DNA from 2 places in the Shinella sp. GW821-FHT10F02 genome. Region 1 is predicted to be linked to the other one. Evidence: predicted binding sites of a transcription regulator. Region 1 holds the regulator's gene; the other holds the start of a gene.
The links. Region 1 encodes LexA, which represses DNA repair genes until DNA is damaged. Its sites were predicted from a motif close to TGTTCNNNNTGTGTTCNG; they were not measured.

Region 1 (8,301 bases):
TGAGGAAATTTAGACGATGCTCGAAGCCCTGAGACGCTCCTCCCAGACCTGGGTGGCAAAAGCCCTGCTGATCCTGCTGGTCGGCTCCTTCGCTGTCTGGGGCGTTTCGAGCTCTCTGGTCACCGGCACGGCGAACTCCGTCGTGACCGTCGGCGATGTCAGCGTTTCGCCGACGGATTTCCGCCTCGCCTATGAGCGCCAGGTCGCCACCATGTCGCAGCGCTTCGGCATGCGGCTGAATGCCGAGCAGGCGCGCGCCTTCGGCATCGAGAACCAGGTCTTCGCCGAACTCGTCGCGGGCGCCGCCCTCGACCAGCTGTCGCGCGACATGAACCTCGGCCTGTCGGAAGGCCGCCTCGCCCAGCTGATCGCCGACGATCCGGCCTTCCGCGGCGTCAACGGCCAGTTCGATCGCCTCGCCTTCTCCTCGGTGCTGCGCAATGCGGGCCTGCGCGAAAACGACTATATCAATAACCGCAGCCAGGTGGCGATCCGCACCCAGGTCGTCGAGGCGGTTTCGGACGGCTACAAGGCGCCGGACGTGCTGACGGAGGCGCTGCGCCAATACCGCAACGAAGCGCGCACCATCGATTACCTCATCCTCAGCAACGCCAATATCGACCCGGTCAAGGCGCCGGGCGACGACGTGCTCGCCCCCTGGTTCGAACAGAACAAGGCGAGATACCGCGCGCCGGAATACCGCAAGGTCGTCTATGTCGCGCTGGAGCCGAAGGACATCATGGACGCGGCCGCGATCACCGACGAGGCGCTGCAGGCCGACTATGACAAGACCAAGGAAAAGTACCGCACGCCGGCAACGCGCACGATCGAGCAGCTGACCTTCCCCGACCGTGCCGCGGCCGATGCCGCCGCCGCCAAGCTCGCCTCCGGCACGACCTTCGACGCGCTCGTCGCCGAACAGGGCAAGACGGCGACCGACGTGCTGCTCGGCGACTTTACGCAGGCGAATGTGCCGGACCAGAAGTTCGCCGAACCCGCTTTCGCCGTTGCCACCGACGGCGGCACGACGCCGGTCATCGACGGCACCTTCGGCCCGATCATCCTGCGCGTGACCAACATCCGCCCGGAAAACCTGAAGACCTTCGACGAGGTGAAGGAAGAGCTGCGCAGCGAACTGGCACTGAGCGAAGCCGCCGACGGCATTCTCGCGGTGCATGACCGCATGGAAGACAGCCGCGCCGAGGGCCTTGGCCTTGCGGAGGCGGCCGCCAAGAACAACCTGAAGGCCGTGACAATCGACGGGATCGACGCCCAGGGCAACGACCAGAAGGGCGAAGAGGTCAACGGCCTGCCGGAGAAAGCCGCCCTTCTCGGCGAAATCTTCAAGACGGATGTCGGCACGGAAACCCAGCCGATCAATGTCGGCCGCGAGGGCTACGCCTGGTTCGAAGTGCTCGACGTGATCCCGGATCGCGACCGCACGCTCGACGAGGTGCGCGACCGCGTGGTGGCCGACTGGACCGCCGAGCAGCAGCGCCAGACGCTCGCCAAGAAGGCGGAAGAGCTGGCCGAGCGCGTGCGCAAGGGCGGCGATCTCGCCGCGATTGCCGGCGAACTCGGCATGGCGGTCGAAAACAAGGCGGGCCTGCACCGCAGCGCGCAGGACCCCGTGCTGAGCCCGGCCGCCGTTGCCGCCGCCTTCGCCGGCCCGGTCGGCCATGTCGCCAACACGCCTGGCGTGGATGGCGAGGGCCAGATCCTCCTGAAGGTCGCGGATGTCGCAACCGATTCGGCAACCGATGCGCTCTCCAACGAGGACCAGCAGATCGCTGCCGTCGCGCGCGCCAGCGGCGACGACATCCTCGACCAGATGGTGAGCTCGCTGCAGACCGCCTATGGCGTCTCGATCAACCGCACGCTCGCCGAACAGAGCATCGCTCGATAGAGGAAGACGGGAACCGCATGTCCGACCTGAAATCCTATATCGCCAAGGTCGCCGCCGGAAACGCGCTCGACCGCGAGGACGCCCGCGGCGCCTTCGAGATCATCATGTCGGGCGCCGCCACGCCCTCGCAGATCGGCGGCTTCCTGATGGCACTGCGCGTGCGCGGCGAGACCGTCGACGAGATCTACGGCGCCGTCGGGTCGATGCGCGCCCGCATGCTGCCGGTCACGGTGCCGGCGGATGCCATCGACATCGTCGGCACGGGCGGCGACGGCACGGGCACTTACAATATCTCGACGCTCGCCGCGATCATCACCGCCGGCGCCGGCGTGCCGGTCGCCAAGCATGGCAATCGGGCGCTGAGCTCCAAGGCGGGCACGGCGGATGCGCTCTCCTGCCTCGGCGTGAAGCTCGATATCGGGCCGACGGAAATCGCCCGCTGCGTGCACGATGCCGGCCTCGGCTTCATGTTCGCGCAACTGCACCACCCGGCGATGAAACATGTCGGCCCGTCACGCGTCGAACTCGGCACGCGCACCATCTTCAACCTGCTCGGGCCGCTCTCGAACCCCGGCGGCGTCAAGCGCCAGCTCCTCGGCGTCTTCGCGCCGCAATGGCTGGTGCCGCTCGCCGAAGTGTTGCGCGATCTCGGCTCCGAGAGCATCTGGGTCGTGCACGGCTCCGGCCTCGATGAAATCACCACGACCGGCACGACGCAGGTCGCGGCGCTGGAAGACGGCAAGATCCGCACCTTCGAGCTGACGCCCGCCGATTTCGGCCTTCCCCAGGTGACGCTCGACGATATCCGCGGCGGCGATGGCGCGCACAATGCCGCAGCCCTGCTTTCGGTGCTCGGCGGCGCGCACATGCCCTATCGCGACGTCTCGCTCGCCAATGCCGCGGCCGCTCTTCTCATCGCCGGCAAGGCGGAAACGCTGAAGGACGCCATGGCGAAGGCAACCGAAGCGTTGGAAAGCGGGCGCGCCCGCACGGTGCTCGAACGCCTCGTTTCGGTTTCCAACGAAGGCCATGCGGAGTAGGATTGGCCATGACCGATATCCTGAAGACGATCGAAGCGTACAAGCTGCAAGAAATTGCCGCCGCCAAGGCGCGCGTGGCCCCCGCCGAGCTTCGCGCCCAGATCCGCGACCAGGAGCCGCCGCGCGGCTTCTTCGCCAGCCTCAAGGCCAGAAAAGCCGCCGGCAATTTCGGCCTGATCGCCGAAATCAAGAAGGCAAGTCCCTCCAAAGGCCTCATCCGCCCGGATTTCGATCCGCCGGCGCTCGCCAAGGCCTATGAGGCCGGGGGCGCCGCCTGCCTCTCGGTGCTGACGGACACGCCGAGCTTCCAGGGCGCACCCGAATTCCTCACCGCCGCGCGCCAGGCCTGCGCGCTGCCGGCGCTGCGCAAGGATTTCATGTTCGACAGCTACCAGGTGCTGGAAGCCCGCGCCTGGGGCGCTGACTGCATCCTCATCATCATGGCCTCGCTCAGCGACGACGATGCGAAGATGCTGGAGGACGCCGCCTTTGCGCTCGGCATGGACGTGCTGATCGAAGTGCATGACGAGCCGGAAATGGAACGGGCGCTCAGGCTGAAATCCAAGCTCGTCGGCATCAACAACCGCAACCTGCGCACCTTCGAGGTCGACCTCGCGGTGTCGGAAAAGCTCGCCGGCATGGTGCCCGACGACCGCCTGCTCGTCGGCGAAAGCGGCATCTTCACCCATGCGGATTGTGAACGCCTCGCCGAGGTGGGCATCTCCACCTTCCTCGTCGGCGAGAGCCTGATGCGCAAGGACGACGTGGCCGCCGCCACCCGCGAATTGCTGACCGGCTCCGCCGGCATGCTGGCGGCCGAATGATGGCCGAAAAGGCCGCCATGCTGACCCATATCGATGCCTCCGGCGAAGCCAACATGGTGGATGTCGGCGACAAGGCGGAAACGGTGCGTATCGCCGTTGCCGAAGGTTTCATCCGCATGGCGCCTGCGACGCTCGACCTGATCCTCAAGGGCGACGCCAAGAAGGGCGACGTGATCGGCACGGCCCGCCTTGCCGGCATCATGGCCGCCAAGCAGACGTCGAGCCTCATTCCGCTCTGCCACCCGCTGATGCTGACCAAGGTCGCCGTCGAAATCCGCGAAGACCGCGCGCTGCCCGGCCTGCGCGTCGAGGCCATGGCGAAGCTCACCGGCCGCACCGGCGTGGAAATGGAGGCGCTCACCGCCGTCAGCGTCGCCTGCCTCACCATCTACGACATGGCGAAAGCCGCCGACCGCGAAATGGAGATCGGCGGCATCCGGCTCGTCGAAAAATCCGGCGGCCGCTCCGGCGATTACAAGCGGGCAAACGCCTGATGTCGCTCCTGCCCGTCGCCGACGCCCTCGACCGCCTGCTTTCCCGGGCCAAGCCGACACAGCGGACGGAGACGGTTTCCCTGCATGACGCGCAAGGCCGCGTTCTCGCCGAAGACATCGCCGCGCGCCTGACCCAGCCGCCCTTCACCAATTCCGCCATGGACGGCTACGCCGTCCGCCATGCGGACATCGCGACACTCGGCGCCGTCCTCAAGGTCGTCGGCCTCTCCTCCGCCGGCCATGCTTTCGAAGGCTCCGCTGGCCCCGGCGAGGCCGTGCGCATTTTCACCGGCGCGCCCTTGCCCTCCTTCGCCGATACCGTGCTTCTTCAGGAAGACGCGGAAAAGCTGGGTGACGGCCGTATCCGCACGACCTTCCTCACGCCGAAAGGCCGGCATGTGCGCCCGCGCGGGCAGGATTTTTCCGAAGGCGAGACCGTGCTGAAGGCCGGGGCGGTGCTCGACGCCGGCCGCCTGACCGTCGCCGCCGCGATGAACCACTCGACACTTGTCGTCTACGCCCGCCCCCGCATCGCGGTGCTTGCGACCGGCGACGAGCTCGTCCCGCCCGGAACGCCGCCCGGCGCCAGCCAGATCATCGCCTCCAACACCTACGGCGTCTCGGCGCTCGCGCGGGTGGCCGGCGCGGAGGTGATCGACCTCGGCATCGTCGGCGACGACAAGCAGGCGATCCTGGAGGCCGTGCGCAACGCGCTGGCGCTTGATATCGACGTGCTCGTGACGCTCGGCGGCGCCTCCGTCGGCGATTTCGACCTCGTGCAGCCGGTGCTCGGCGAGGCCGGCATGGAGCTCGATTTCTGGCGCATCGCCATGCGCCCGGGGAAACCGCTGATGGTCGGCCGGCTGGGAGATATCCAGGTGCTGGGCCTCCCCGGCAACCCGGTCTCCAGCCTCGTCTGCTCGCTGCTCTTCCTGGAGCCGTTGGTGCGCCGCCTCGCCCGCCTGCCCGCAAAAAACCGCCGGCACCCGGCCATCGCCGCCGTGCCGCTCAAGGAAAACGACCAGCGGCAGGACTATGTCCGCGCCCGCATCGTCCGGGGACCGGCCGGCGACCTGTACGTGACACCCTTCGGCAAGCAGGATTCCTCGATGATGAAGGTCTTCGCCGAATCGGAAGGCCTGCTCATCCGCCCGCCGCACGCCCCGGCCGTGCCCGAAGGCGATCCCTGCGAAGTACTCCTCCTGCGCGAACCCTCCGCCTGAACAATATTATTATTTCCAAGGCCTTGCGGAACACATATGGAACAGATAGTGTCTGTTCTGGATTTGTTTCACGATTCTGGATTGTTTCAAGATTCTCGGTGGAGGGGCCATGCTCACGCGGAAACAACAGGAACTTCTCCTGTTCATTCATGAACGGATGAAGGAGTCCGGTATTCCTCCCTCCTTCGACGAGATGAAGGATGCGCTCGATCTCGCGTCCAAGTCCGGCATCCACCGCCTCATCACCGCGCTGGAAGAGCGCGGCTTCATTCGCCGCCTGCCCAACCGGGCGCGGGCGCTGGAAGTGATCAAGCTTCCCGAAGCCTATTCGCCAAGCCTCCAGCCGCGTCGTGGTTTTTCGCCGGCCGTCATTGAGGGCAGCCGCGGCAAGCAGCCGGTGCCGGCCGCCCCCGTGCAGCGCACGCCGCAGGCGGACATGTCGTCTTCGGTCTCGGTACCGGTCATGGGACGCATCGCCGCCGGCGTGCCGATCTCCGCCATCCAGAACAACACCCATGAAATCATGGTACCGGCCGAGATGGTCGGCAACGGCGATCATTATGCCCTGGAGGTCAAGGGCGACTCGATGATCGAGGCCGGCATCCTCGACGGCGACACGGTGATCATCCGCAACGCCACCACCGCCAATCCGGGCGAGATCATCGTGGCGCTCGTCGACGACGAGGAGGCGACGCTGAAGCGCTTCCGCCGCAAGGGCGCCTCCATCGCGCTCGAAGCCGCAAACCCGGCCTACGAGACCCGCATCTTCGGCCCGGACCGCGTGAAGATTCAAGGCAAGCTCGTCGGCCTCATTCGCCGCTATCATTGAGCGCCGTCTCGGCCTCGAAGGTGCCGCTGCGCCAATCATAGGTGCGGTGGCGGGACCAGGGCCGGTCGAGGGTTTCGACGGCGGATGTGATCTCGGCTTCGGAAAGCGGTGGAGCGGCCTTTTCGGCGCCGGGCTGGATTTCCAGGGCGCCAGTACGCCGCAGATGGCGAGCCGTCATCAGCCGGGCACCGGAGCGGCATGTTTCCAGCCGCAGGGCCTGGGACACGACGACGAGGTCGGCGGCATCGCAGGCGGTTCCGAGGAAGGCGAGGTCTTCCAGCGTGACGATCCGCCAGCCGCTCGGCGAAACCGCGGCGCAGAATGCCTTTGTTTCGCAGATGAAGCCCGTACCCTTTCCCGCCGCCTCCAGGGCGGATACCATGGCGGCCTTCGCCCTCTGCCGATCCGCCTTGTGGCGCGGTTTCCTCTGCTTTTCAGTTCCTTCAGCGGGTGCGGCGGCATCTTCTACCGTCAGGCCTTCGCTCTTGCGCATCTCCGGCTTGACGAGATCGCCGAGCCGTAGCGCGCGCCGCCATTGCGCATAAATGAAATCCGGCGGCCTTGCGCGGTTGGTCGCAACGGTGTCGCCGCGCCGGATCGCCACGAGGCGGCCGTCTTCCGAGACCAGCACTTCCGGCGCACGGCGTTCGTCCGGCCAGCAGGCGATGATGATGCCAAGCGCGACGAGCAGCGTGCCGGCATGGCGCAGCCGGGTGCGCAAAATGCAGGCCAGGCCGCCGCCGAGGCCGACCAGCAGGAAGGCGGACTGCGGAATCTGACCGGTGACGATTTCGCCTTTCCAGCTCGCGACCCAGGTCGAAAGCGCGATCATCCATTCGATGCCCTTGCCCATGATCGCGAAGGGAATGGCGTCGAGGCCGAACGGCATCAGCAGCACGGCGATGAGGCCGAAGGGCATGACGATCGTGCTGATCACCGGCATCGCCAGAAGATTGCCGGCGAGGCCATAGGCGGGAATGCGGTGAAAGTGGCCGATGGAATAGATCAGCGTGGAAAAACCACCGATCAGCGAGGAGAGCATGAGCCCGCCGAAGAAACGGCCGAGCGAACCGCCGAACAGTTGCAACGGCCCTCCCCGGCTTTCCCGCCGCATCGGCCGCTCGCGCCAGGCCGCGTAGCCCGCGACAAGCCCGAGCGTTGCCGCATAGGACATCTGGAAGCCGGGATTGGTGACGGCGGATGGTGTCACCAGCAGGATGAGGATCGCCGAGAGCGCGACATTGCGCAGGCTGATGGCCGATCGCCCGAAGAGCACGGCCACAAGCATGACGCAGATCATGATCCACGATCGCACGGCAGAGAGCGCGCCGCCCGAGACGAGAATATAGAGCGTCACCATGATGAGCGCGCCGACGGCGGCAATCTTCTTGGCCGGATAGCGCTCGGAAAAGCCCGGAATCAGCGCCATCAGCATGCGCGCACCGACGAGAAAGGTGCCGGCGGCGAGCACCATGTTAAGCCCGGAAATGGCCAATACATGGGCAAGCCCCGCCTGCCGCAGCGCCTCGACCGTGTCCGCGCCGATCGCCCGCTGTTCCGCCGTTACCAGTGCCGCGGCGATCGCCCCGGCATCGCCGCCGATGCGCCCCCGAATATGCTCGGTCAGGTTGTTGCGCCAGCGCGCGATCTCCTGCCTGATCCGCCCTTCCAGCCCCGCCTCGCCGGTCACAACACCTTTGGGCGCGCTGTAAAAATAGCCGACGGCGCCGGTGCCGGCGAAATAGGCATCGAAGGCGAAATCGTTGAGGCCGGCCAAGGCCGGGCCGGACGGCGGCCCGAGGCGCGCGCGCCCCGTTATGCCCGCGCCGATCGCGATCGGTTCATGACGGCTGCGGGCAAGCAGCGTGACGATGCCGGGCGGGCGCTTCAGCACCGGATCGCGCGTCGCCTCCAGTGCGATACGGTAGCGGATCGCCCCGCGCTCGTCGCTTTCACGCGACAGTACCCGACCACTGATTTCCGTG
Region 2 (7,314 bases), on a different contig from region 1:
TGGGAGATCCCTCGCAGTGGCCGAGCCAGAGCGAATGCCTGCAAGTCACGCAGGCGAAAGTGGAAAAGCTGATCGGGGAGGGCATGCTCAAGCCCGTGAACGGCGAGGCCGCCGCCCGTCTCCTCAGCAGCATGGCGTTCAACGCTGCGCTTTGGATCGCGGCGAGCGACGAGCCGAAGGCGGTGCTTCCCAAAGCGGTCGAAGCGTTCAAGGCTCTCGCGACGGGCCTTCTCGCCCGGCCGGCCTGACGACGTTTGTGAAATTTTTGTTTACGGGCGTGGAAGCGGCAGGCCCACCCTTGACCTTCGGGGTCCGGGCCACAAATTCCTGACCTGTTGCCGACGAACAGGCAGCCGGGGAAACGGATGCGATTACGAACTGCTGTCTTGTGCTGCCTGTTCGCCGTCGCCGGCCTCCCGTCCATCGCCATGGCCGATCGCACCACCATCACCATCGAGGCGCTGGGCGCGCCGACCGATGATGCCCAGCTGCGCGAACGGGTTGCCTTGATGAGCAGTCGGCTCGACGATGAAGAGGTCCAGTTCAGCGGCACGGATGCCATGGCCGAACTGAAGGCGCTCCGCAGCTATGTCGGTGAAAAGCGGGAGCTTCTCGATGAGCGGCGGGAGATCCTCTCCATGATGGGCCGCGTCACGGTACGCTCGGCGCTTCTCGGCTATGAAGACGGCATTGCGGCCCTGGAGGAACTGGCAACCTTGAGCGAGGGTGATGATCGTCCGCTTGGCCGGCGGCTGATGGACCGCTATGTTCATGCGGAACTGCTGGGCGCCTATGCGACAATTCCCGGCAACAGCGCCAGCCACGCGCTTTCCGCCGAGCAATATGGCAAGGCGGCACTGCTTGCCGACGTCTACCCCGGATATAGCGATGATCAGCGCGCCGGCGTGCGGGAGAAGCGGGCCTTCCAATTGCACGAGGCGACGCGCTACGAGGAAGCGCTGGCACTCAACAAGGATGTGCTGTCGCGCGGCGAGCGGCTTTTCGGCAAGAGCCATCCGAAGCTGAAAACCGTGCTCACGAACCTCGCGCAAAATCTGCATGCCATGGGCCGCAAGCAGGAGGCGGAGCCATACCTCATCCGCGTCCTGGAGATCGCAGAGGCCGAGGACGACCTCGAAACCATACAGGACATGCTGTTCCAGCGCGGCGTGCTCGCCTACGAACTCGGCCGCATGGACGATGCCAAATCCTTCATGCAAAGCAGGATCGAGCGCCTGCGCGCCGCTGGCGACACAGCGTGGCTGGCGACGGCCGAAGGCGATTATGAGGAACTGTTGAAGCGCCTCGGCGAATAATCGCCCGAAAAGAGCCACCGGTTCCCGGTGGCCCTACGCGGTGGCAGGCGTCGCGGGTTAGTTGACGACGGTGACCGACGAGACCTTCTTCTTTTTCTTCTTCTTGCCGCCCTGCACGATCGAGGCATCCGCCTTCTGCACCTTGCGGGTGACCGTGATGAAGTCCGTGCCGTCGCCGGTTTCGGGGCCGAGGCCCGTGTCGGAGATCGACAGCGAAGCGCCTTCGCCCATCAGGCCGGAAATGCGGTTGCGCATGTCTTCCGGAATGTCGAGGCGGTCAAGGGTTTTCGTCAGCGCGTCAGGCGCGGCAGCGTCGACCTCGGTGGTGATGCCAAGGCGTTTCAGCGTGCCCTGCGGGAGCTGGTTGTCCATGCTCACGCCGTACCATTCCGCCTTGCCCTTGTCGGCATCGACCTCGCGGGCGATGAGGAAATGGGTGCCGAGCGCGATTTCCGGATTGCGGATGGTGATCGGCTCCTCGATCAGCGGCTTGAATTTCTGGCGCACGAGGATCTGGCCGTTCGGCGGCGTGCCCTTGCCGGCCTTGGCGTAGACGGCGGCGACCAGCTCCGGCGAGATCACGCCGTCTTCCGTCAGGCCCTCAGCGAGCTGGAAGGCGCGGATGGCGGTGACGGTCTGCTTGCCGTGCAGGCCGTCCGGAATGCCGGCGTCGTAGCCGAGCGAGGTCAGCAGCCGCTGGAGATCCACCAGCATTTCACGCTCGCCGCGCCGCGTGACGAGGATGCGGATCGGGTCCTGCTCGGTCTTCTGCACGATGGGCGTGACGATCTCCGGCTTCGGATCGGTCATCGCCACCTCGACGCTCTTGTTGCCGGCCTCGATGAGCGACGGGCGTAGGCCTGCTTCCGACAGGAGCGGCGTATCCGGCACGACGACGACGGGCTTGAAGAGTGTGGCATGCACGATGCGCTGCGGGGCGATCTCGCGGTCGGTGATCAACACATGGCCGCCGCGCCGCGTGACGCTGAACAGCGTCTTGGCGAAATCGTTCGGCAGGCGCACGCAGCCATGCGAGGCGGGGTAGGAGGGCACGCTGTTGGAGGCGTGCAGCGCGATGCCGGACCAGGTCAGCCGCTGCATGAAGGGCATCGGCGCGCTGTCATAGAGGTTGGAAAAGTGCGTGCGCTTCTTTTCCAGGATGGAGAAGATGCCGGTCGGCGTCGAATGGCCGGCCTTGCCGGTGGAGACGCGCGATGTGGCGACGATCACGCCGCCATCATAGATCTTCAGTTCCTGCAGGTCCTTCGACACCATGATCTGGAGGGGACCTTCGAGCGTTCCGCCGAGCGCCGTGGCGCAGCTCAGCATCAGGCCCAATATGCTCATGCCAGTAGCGAGGCGAAACTTCATGTAACCCATCCGTACGCAATACAAACCGAAGGGGAGCTTAGTGCATCCAGTTTAAAGAAGGCTTGATGCAGCTGGCGATCCCCCGATCTGTGCCAACCCGATGCAATGCAGAACGCTGGTTCTTCGGGATTTATTCGGTGGGGGTGTCGGTTTTCGCGGCGGATTTGAAGGTCAACTTTTCGTGAAAGCGTTCGGGGCCGGATTTGCCGAACGTATAGCCGGTTTCGACGCTCGCCTTGCCGAACTTGTCGCGCAGCGTGTTCATCGCGGCTTCCGCCGCAGCACGGCGGCTGGCGGCGGGATCGACGAGATCCGGCGGGTCCGCGCGGCCGGGATCGGCAAGCTCGGTGACGCCGATGCCGATCAGCCGGTACTTCGTGCCGTCCACTTCCTTGCGCAGCAAGTCGAGGCCCGTGCGGAAAATCCGGTCGGCGAGCATGGTCGGGTCTTCGAGCTTGCGGTTGCGCGTGCGGCCCTTGAAATCGGCGGTCTTCAGTTTGAGCACGACCGTATAGCCGGCAATGCCGGATTTCCGGAGCCGCGAGGCGACCTTCTCGCTCAGGCGGCGCAGATGCGTGACGAGTTCGTCATAACCCGCAATGTCGTCGAAGAAGGTGGTCTCGGCCGAAACGCTCTTGGCGGCGTCGTTCGGATGAACCTCGCGGTCGTCCTGTCCGCGCGACAGATTGAAGAGGCGCTTGCCCATGACGCCATAGCGGCGCATCAGGTCGGTTTCCTCCATTGTCTGGAGCTGGCCGACGGTGCGGATGCCGTCGCGCTCCAGCGTCTCGGCAAAGGCCTTGCCGACGCCCCAGATCAGGCGCACGGACTTGTCCCGCAGGAAGTCGAGCGCCTCTGCCTCGCCGATGACGGAAAAGCCGCGCGGCTTGCGCATGTCCGAGGCGACCTTGGCGAGGAACTTGCAGTAGGAGAGGCCGATCGAGATGGTGATGCCGATCTCCTTCTCGACGCGCTCGGCAAAGCGCGCGAGCACCCGGGCCGGCGGATCGTGGTGCAGGCGCTCCGTGCCGCGCAATTCCAGGAAGGCCTCGTCGATGGAAAGCGGCTGCACGAGTGGCGTCAGCTCCTGCATCATGGTGCGCACCTCGCGCCCGACCCGCACATATTTCTCCATGTTGGGGCTGATGACGACGGCGTTCGGGCAGGCCTCCAGCGCCTTGAACATCGGCATGGCCGATCGCACGCCGTGGATGCGCGCGACGTAGCAGGCGGTCGAGACGACGCCGCGTTTGCCGCCGCCGATGATCACCGGCTTGTCGGCAAGCTCCGGATTGTCGCGTTTCTCGATCGAGGCATAGAAGGCGTCGCAGTCGATATGGGCGAGCGTCAGGTCGTAAAGTTCGTCATGATAGACGAGACGGGGGCTGCCGCAGGCGCGGCAACGGCGCAGATCGGCCGGCTGCCCGGAAAGGCAGTCACGACAGAAGCCCGGAAAACGCTGTGCGGCGGTGCTCATGAATGGAACAAATGTTGAACATCGCGACATTACTGCGTAAGTTGGCGAGTCTCAAGAGGAACCGGGGCTGAAAGCATGACGACGCACAGGCTGGACGCGCGGTGTCGCACACCCGGTTTATTCCCTCAGAAATCGGTGTCGCCATATGGTCCGGAGAGGATCGCGTGGGCGCGCACGACCGTCTCCGGCGTGATGCCCGTCGCCGCGCTGAAGTCGAGCAGCGTCGGCTCGTGTCCCATCAGGAAATCGACGAGGCCGGCGAGAAAGCCGGGATCGTTGATGGCGTTGCGCACTTCCGTGGGCGCGACGCCAGTCAGCGCGAGGAAACGCGAGAGCAATTCCGGCTCGCCGGCGATCCAGCCGAGGATGGCGACAGCGGTTGCTTCCGCCTCCGCCGTCGCGGGTGTATCTTTTTGGCTTTTCATCGTTTTCCCTTGGGAAATTTACCTTTTAATCAACCAAGTGCCGCTAACGTGGCAACGGTCAGGCTGGGTGATTTCGGCTTTGCCGCAACTTATCGATCTTCCGGAGGGTTGCAAGGCCGGTGAGAGGAACAGGGACGCACAATGCCCAAGCAAGTGATGATTGTCGAGGACAACGAGCTGAACATGAAGCTCTTCCGGGACCTCATCGAGGCGTCCGGCTACACCACCATCCAGACCAGGAATGGCATGGAAGCCCTTGATCTCGCGCGCAAATACCGCCCGGACCTGATCCTGATGGACATCCAGCTTCCGGAGGTTTCTGGCCTCGAAGTCACCAAGTGGCTGAAGGAGGACGACGAGCTGCATGTCATCCCCGTGATCGCCGTTACCGCCTTCGCGATGAAGGGCGACGAGGAGCGCATCCGGCAGGGCGGCTGCGAGGCTTACGTCTCGAAACCCATCTCCGTTCCGAAATTCATCGAAACCATCAAGACCTATCTCGGCGACGCATGAGGTAGAGACCAGGGCCATGACAGCACGCATCCTCGTCGTCGATGACATTCCGGCCAACGTGAAGCTGCTCGAAGCGCGGCTGCTCGCGGAATATTTCGACGTGCTGACGGCCGACAACGGTTACGAAGCGCTGTCGATCTGCGAGCGCACGCAGGTCGATCTCATCCTGCTCGACATCATGATGCCCGGCATCGACGGTTTCGAGGTCTGCGAGCGGCTGAAGGCCAATCCGCGCACGTCGCATATCCCGGTCGTCATGGTGACGGCACTCGACCAGCCGTCGGACCGCGTGCGCGGCCTGAAGGCCGGCGCCGACGATTTCCTGACCAAGCCGGTCAACGACCTCCAGCTCATGTCGCGGGTGAAGAGCCTGGTGCGGCTGAAGACGCTGACGGACGAGCTGCGCATGCGCGCGGCGACCGCCCGCGCCATCTCCATGGAGGAGGGGCTGTACAACGTCATGGGCGACGAGGCAGGCGATGTGCTGCTCGTCGACAGCCGCGCGAGCTCGCAGGAGCGCATTTCGCGTGCGCTGAAACCGATCGCCGATGTCACCTGCACGTCCGATCCGCAGGCGGCGCTCTTCCAGGCGGCCGAGAGCAATTACGAACTGGTGATCGTCAACGCCAATTTCGACGACTACGATCCGCTGCGCCTTTGCTCGCAGCTTCGCTCGCTGGAGCGCACGCGCTTCCTGCCGCTCCTGCTGATCGCCGAGCAGGGCCATGACGACCTGATCGTGCGCGCGCTCGATCTCGGCGTGACGGACTACCTGATGCGGCCGATCGACCCGAACGAGCTGATCGCCCGCAGCCTCACCCAGATCCGCCGCAAGCGCTGCAACGACCGCCTGCGCGCTAGTGTGCGCCAGACGATCGAGCTGGCCGTGACGGACGGCCTCACGGGCCTGCACAACCGCCGCTACCTCGACAACCACATGAAGCTGTTGATCGACCGCGCCACGGCGCGCGGCCGCCCGCTTTCGGTCTGCATCACCGATATCGACCGCTTCAAGCTCGTCAACGATACCTATGGCCACGATGCCGGCGATGCCGTGCTGCGCGAATTCGCCAACCGCGTGCGCTCCGCCGTGCGCGGCGCCGATCTTGCCTGCCGATACGGCGGCGAGGAGTTCGTTTTGGTGATGCCCGACACGTCGGCCGAGATGGCGGCGGGCGTGGCGGAACGCCTTCGCACGATCGTCGAGCGCGAGCCCTTCCGCATTCCCGGCACGGATGTCTTTCTGCCGATCACCGCCTCGCTCGGCCTTGCTTCCGCGCTGCCGTCGGGCGATAGCCCGGAAACATTGCTGAAGCGCGCCGATGCCGCGCTCTACGAGGCCAAACGCTCCGGACGGAATCGCGTCGTGGCTGCCGCCGCCTGATTCGGGTGGTTCGCCGGCATCTGGCGATAGGTTGTCCACAGGCCAGATTGCACTCCGGCCATTTGCCTTGAAGTCCGGGCGGTTTCCGAAGGCAGCCGGAAGACGGATTTCGGACCCCTGCGGCTCATGCCTGCGGCGAATTTTCGCTATAAATCCTACTATTTATTTTTGGTCAGCCTTATCAACGGGTTGTGCTTGCTGCAATCTAACCGTGTGGCTTCGCGGCATTTTATCAGGGTTGTGGGTGGTTCGCGCTATGGTTGACGTAACGTGGACCCGCCGTTGTTGTGATCCATAACGTAACTGGAACCCAATGAGACAAGCGTCGGCGCCGCGGTTAACTATGAGACAAGGAGCGGCGAGGGGAGCGTTAAGAATTCGTTGATTTTTTTTCTTTTTCGCGCGATGTTCAACTCATGGGCGGCAAACAAGCCCGCACAACCGGTTACCCCATGATGCTAGGTCCGCCGCATCTCCTGGGTCGTGGGGTCGGTCGGCTGGTTACGACACAAACGGAATCCTCGTGCCGTCGTCGTATCTGGCCGACCCCCGTTCAGCGCCGCTCCCGTCAAGGGAGCGGCGTTTTTGATTCGCGAATCTCCAGATAGCTTGCAGCGACCCGGCCCAAAAGGAAAGGCGCCGGACGTTTCCGCCCAGCGCCTTTGCGAACCAAAAGGGTTGCCAAGATTACTTGATCTTGGTTTCCTTGAATTCGACGTGCTTTTTCACGACCGGGTCGTACTTCGTCTTGGTCATCTTGTCCGTCATCGTACGGCTGTTCTTCGTCGTTACGTAGAAGAAACCGGTGTCGGCCGTCGACAGCAGCTT

Region 2: a site for LexA is predicted at 4,168-4,185, ahead of AC1RWL_RS19425 (DNA polymerase IV). Genes of this name have one in related genera too.

What each region holds. Positions count from the first base shown of each region.
Region 1 covers NZ_JBXASL010000003.1:599,733-608,033, reverse strand. The annotation lists gene AC1RWL_RS12690 (peptidylprolyl isomerase) at 17-1,906, shown strand; gene trpD (anthranilate phosphoribosyltransferase) at 1,924-2,946, shown strand; gene trpC (indole-3-glycerol phosphate synthase TrpC) at 2,955-3,770, shown strand; gene moaC (cyclic pyranopterin monophosphate synthase MoaC) at 3,770-4,264, shown strand; gene AC1RWL_RS12670 (molybdopterin molybdotransferase MoeA) at 4,264-5,487, shown strand; gene lexA (transcriptional repressor LexA) at 5,597-6,316, shown strand; gene AC1RWL_RS12660 (ComEC/Rec2 family competence protein) at 6,297-8,301, opposite strand, start outside.
Region 2 covers NZ_JBXASL010000006.1:152,562-159,875, forward strand. The annotation lists gene AC1RWL_RS19410 (TetR/AcrR family transcriptional regulator) at 1-248, shown strand, start outside; gene AC1RWL_RS19415 (tetratricopeptide repeat protein) at 387-1,316, shown strand; gene AC1RWL_RS19420 (L,D-transpeptidase family protein) at 1,374-2,687, opposite strand; gene AC1RWL_RS19425 (DNA polymerase IV) at 2,818-4,164, opposite strand; gene AC1RWL_RS19430 (DUF3572 domain-containing protein) at 4,290-4,589, opposite strand; gene AC1RWL_RS19435 (response regulator) at 4,731-5,102, shown strand; gene AC1RWL_RS19440 (PleD family two-component system response regulator) at 5,119-6,486, shown strand; gene rpmG (50S ribosomal protein L33) at 7,174-7,314, opposite strand, start outside.